DNA from 2 places in the Mycobacteroides franklinii genome. Region 2 is predicted to be linked to the other one. Evidence: riboswitches for the same ligand, from Rfam matches in the RefSeq annotation. Region 2 holds a riboswitch; the other holds the start of a gene.
The links. A riboswitch is a leader RNA that binds a small molecule or an ion and turns the genes downstream of it on or off. The one in region 2 is predicted to bind S-adenosylmethionine.

Region 1 (2,391 bases), 1.7 Mb from region 2:
CGGCTGGTCCGACCACATGGGAATCGGCGGTGAGTGCGTGGCAGACAAACACCACGTTGTCGCGCCGGGGCGAGAGCTTTCCCCAGCTCTGTACCGCGACGGTCACGTCATCGAGGACAGCGCCGCTTTCCAGCGTGATCGAACCAATGGGCACATAGGCGATCTCGTCGCCCTGGGGGAGGGCGACGTTGGGGCGCGGAAGCTGCTGGTCGGCGGATGAGCCGCTGGCGCGAAGATCGTCGGTCAAGGTCACGATGATGCCACCGCCGCGGGCTGTTTGAGTCGGCGTACGGCCGCGAATCCGGTATCCAGGTCGGCCAGGATGTCGTCGATGCCCTCGATACCCACGGCCAGCCGAACCAGTCCCGGGGTGACGCCGGAGGCAACCTGTTCGGCGGGTGAAAGCTGTCCGTGCGTCGTCGTCGCGGGATGGATGACCAGCGAGCGCACATCACCGATGTTGGCGACCTGGCTGTGCAGTGTCAGCGAATCGATGAATGTCGTCGCCGCCTCGACGCCGCCGTCCAGCTCGAAGGCGAGCACCGCACCGGCGCCCTTGGGCGCCAGGGCCTTCGCGCGCTCATGCCAGGGTGAGGTGGGCAGCCCGGCGTAGTTGACGCGGGTGACTTCCGGCTGGCCCACCAGGTAATGAGCAACGCGTTCCGCATTTTCCACATGGCGCTGCACGCGCAGGCTCAACGTTTCCAGGCCCTGTGCGATCAGGAACGCGTTGAACGGCGAGATGGCGGGTCCGAGGTCGCGCAGCAGCTGCACGCGCGCCTTGAGGGCGTAGGCCGGTGCGCCCAGGTCGGCGAAGACGACCCCGTGGTAGCTCGGGTCGGGGGTGGTGAATCCGGGGTGGCGGCCCTGGGTCCAGTCGAAGGTACCGCCGTCGATGATGACGCCGCCGATCGCACTGCCATGTCCGCCAAGGTATTTGGTGGCCGAGTGCACCACCACGTCGGCGCCGTGCGCCAGTGGCTGGATCAGGTACGGGGTGGCGACGGTGTTGTCGACGATGAGAGGTACGCCCGCCGCGTGCGCGATTTCGGACAGGCCGCGGATATCGAGAATGTCGTTCTGCGGGTTGGAGATCGACTCGGCGAACAGCGCCTTGGTCTGTGGGGTGATGGCCCGGCGCCAGGACTCGAGATCGTCGGGATCGTCGACGAAGGTGGTCGAGATGCCCAGCCGCGGCAGCGTGTAGTGCAGCAAGTTATAGGTGCCGCCGTAGAGACGCGGACTCGAGACGATGTTGTCGCCGGCCTCCGCGATGTTGACGATCGCCAGAGTCGCCGCGGCCTGCCCGGAGGCCAGCAACAGCGCCGCCACGCCACCCTCGAGGGCAGCGATGCGCTGCTCGACAACATCCTGGGTGGGATTGCCGATGCGGGTGTAGATGTTGCCCTCTTCGGACAACCCGAAGAGAGCCGCCGCATGTGCGGTGTCATTGAAGACGTACGAGGTGGTCTGGTAGATCGGCAGGGCGCGCGCATTGGTCGCCGGATCGGGGGACTGGCCCGCGTGGATCTGCTTGGTCTCGAACGCCCATTGTGCGGTGGGATCGATATTGGTCATGGGGCTCTCCTGGAGGTAGTCGGGTGAGGCAGTCAGGGCTGGTGACAACAGCGACAGCGACAGAGACAGTGCTGATGAGCCGTTGGCGCGAAGTGCAAACCAAACCGACAACAGGAACGCAGGGAATTACCCCCGGGTGACGAATACTCCATCGGGCCAACCTGTCTTCTCGGGGCCCGCCATCGGACCCGCGCTTGCCGTGTGGCCGACTGTTCCGTCAACAACCTGTCAACAGCGCAGTCCGCTACTCAACCTGGTCAATCACCCGGGGCACCCCACCGCGGTTGGAGGGTTGCCGACCAGCGAGCCGGGGCTTGACGCTGGTACTCATGACCGACTAGAAGCCTATCGCAATTCACCGAATGGTTGCCACCAGGTAGTCCAAGCGCATATGGGAGCGCGATCACAAGCCGTCCGCCCGCCTAGGCTCGGAGGCGACGTGATACTGAATAGGCATCCGTGTGACCCACGGGGTGCCTGAGATTTTGACCGACCAACAAGTCCGATCAACGATGCCGGGAGTGACCATGAGTGCGCAGCAGCCGACCATCATTTACACGCTGACAGACGAGGCGCCGCTACTCGCGACGTACTCCTTCTTGCCGATCATCCGGGCCTTCGCCGGACCCGCCGGTATCGACGTCCAAACCAGCGATATCTCCGTTGCCGCGCGCATCCTCTCCGAGTTCGCCGAGTACCTGCCCGAAGACCAGCAGTTTCCGGACAACCTGGCCGAGCTGGGCCGCCTGACGCAGCTGCCGGAGACCAACATCATCAAGCTGCCGAACATCAGCGCCTCCGTACCGCAGCTGC
Region 2 (2,391 bases):
GCGACGATCACCAGGAACATCGGCGTGATCAATCTGGCGCCGTTCGCGCTGCCGTCCCGGATCCACAACCGCAGCCCGTCCCACTTGTCGGTGGTGCGCAGGTGCTTGCGGGCGAATTGCACTACGGCGTTGTCCGCGTCGTCATCGTGCTCGGTGTCACGCGCCAGATTGATGGCCGTGTACACCAGGAACGCGCCGAAAAGATAGAAGATCCAGGAGAACTGTTCGATGGCGACCGCGCCCAGGGCGATGAAGATGCCGCGGAAGATCAGCGCCAGGATGATGCCGACCAACAGGGCCTCTTGCTGGTAAACCCGGGGCACTTTGAAGCTGGCCATGATGATCAAGAAGATGAACAGGTTGTCCACCGACAGGCTGTATTCGGTGAGCCAGCCTGCGTAGAACTCCAGCCCGTACTGGCTGCCGTGGAAGAACCACACCCACAGACCGAACGCCACCGCGAGTCCCACATAGATACTGAGTGCGGTGGCGCTTTCGCGTGTCGAGGGCTCGTGAGGTCGTCGGCCGATCACCACGACGTCGACCAACAGGATCGCGACCGTGACGGCCAGGGTGATGATCCATTCGAGCTGAGAAACCTGCATTGATTCGATCCTCCGGTCGCCAAAACGCCGGAGGTCTCTTCCGCCGACGGATGACCGGCCCGCGGTACCGACCGGTCCGACAATGGCCGATGTGATGACGACACCGCAGCGAAGGAATACTCCCCTCCAGTACCCAGTCTGCCCTACGCCGCGGTTATCGGAAAGTCGGGTCGGCCGCGGGGGTGAGGTTGCGGGTTTGAATCACCGTGCGCAATGTGCTTGACGGTGACCTCGGACGACGGGCACACTGCCGACAGGTCATGAGTACCAGCGATAAGCCCTGGCTAGCTGGTCGGCAACCCTCCTCCATACCGTTTGTCTTCGCGCAGGCGGCTCATCCACGGCGGGGTGCTCCAGGTGACGACCTGGCCGCGCTCAACCGTGCGCGGCAAGCGTGGACTCGCCGGGCGGGTCCGGTGAGATGGGATGTCGCATGTCAGCGTCACAAGAATTCGGGTCCGAGCAGCCGACCGCGCGCGTAGTGGGCGCTGATACCAAAGTTCCACTGGCCCAAGGTGGCTGGATCAGATACGCCAATTTCGATTATGCGGCCAGTGCACCTGCGCTGCGCGATGTCGCGGACCGTGTCACTGAGCTACTGCCGTATTACGCCAGCGTGCATCGGGGCGCGGGGTACGCCTCGCGCGTCTGCACGAGGCTCTACGAGGGGGCCCGGGACGTTGTGGCGCGTTTCGTCGGCGCCACCGACGATCAGAACGTGATTTTCACCCGCAACACCACGGACTCATTGAATCTACTGGCGTCCGCGGTGCCGGGCGAGGTGGTGGTGCTCGATATCGAACATCACGCAAATCTGTTGACCTGGCAGCGATATGGTGCTCGGGTGGTGGCGCATCGAGCCACCGTCGCGGACACCGTTGCCGCGTTGGATGAGGAGCTGGCGCGCAGCCCCGCAGCACTGCTGGCCGTCACCGGCGCCTCCAATGTCACCGGTGAGGTGTTGCCCCTGGCCGAGCTCGCCACCGTGGCGCACCGCCACGGGGCGAGAATCGTCGTGGACGGGGCGCAGTTGGCGCCACACCGCCGAATCGATCTGGCGGCCTGTGGAATTGATTACCTCGCATTCTCTGGGCACAAGTTGTACGCGCCATTCGGCGTGGGAGTCCTTGTGGGCCGGGCTGACTGGCTCGACGCCGCGAGGCCCTATCTCGCGGGTGGCGGGGCGGTGCGCAACGTGGGTATCGACGGGGCCGAATGGTTCACCGGACCGCAGCGGCATGAGGCGGGTACGCCCAATGTGGTCGGTGTCGCCGCGGTCGTCGCGGCGTGCGAGGCATTGACTGCTCTCGGCGATGTCGGACATGTCGAGGCCGCGCTTACCGCGCAACTGCGCGACGGGCTCGATGCGATCGATGGCGTTGACACCCTACGTATCTGGGACAGCGGTCGTGATGTGCTGGGCATCGTGTCCTTCACCGTCGCCGGGTATACGCCGTCGGTTGTCGCGGCCTATCTGTCGGCCGAGCACGGTATCGGGCTGCGCGACGGCCGATTCTGCGCGCACCCGCTGTTGGCCAGGCTCGGCGCCCCCGGCGGCGCGCTGCGCGCGAGCATCGGGCTGGGAACCACCGCGGGTGACATCACGAGGCTCCTGGACGCGATCGACGAGCTCGTCGAGCACGGACCGGCTTTGACCTACGCCGAGATCGACGGTCAGGTCGGGCCCGTGAACGATCCACGTCCGCTCCCGGATTTTCTGGTGGCCTGAGTCCCCGTTCTCATATCCGTAACTTTGAATACGTGATACTTTCAGTCCGACACATAA

Region 1: another riboswitch for S-adenosylmethionine. It lies ahead of BKG76_RS16905 (bifunctional o-acetylhomoserine/o-acetylserine sulfhydrylase); the one in region 2 lies ahead of BKG76_RS08650 (aminotransferase class V-fold PLP-dependent enzyme).

The regions. Positions count from the first base shown of each region.
Region 1 is NZ_MLIK01000019.1:1,908,809-1,911,199, forward strand. Features, by position in the region: gene metX (homoserine O-acetyltransferase MetX) at 1-253, opposite strand, end outside; gene BKG76_RS16905 (bifunctional o-acetylhomoserine/o-acetylserine sulfhydrylase) at 250-1,578, opposite strand; SAM riboswitch class IV at 1,764-1,913, opposite strand; gene BKG76_RS16910 (NADP-dependent isocitrate dehydrogenase) at 2,106-2,391, shown strand, end outside.
Region 2 is NZ_MLIK01000019.1:165,219-167,609, reverse strand. Features, by position in the region: gene BKG76_RS08655 (TerC family protein) at 1-605, opposite strand, end outside; SAM riboswitch class IV at 862-1,006, shown strand; gene BKG76_RS08650 (aminotransferase class V-fold PLP-dependent enzyme) at 1,039-2,334, shown strand.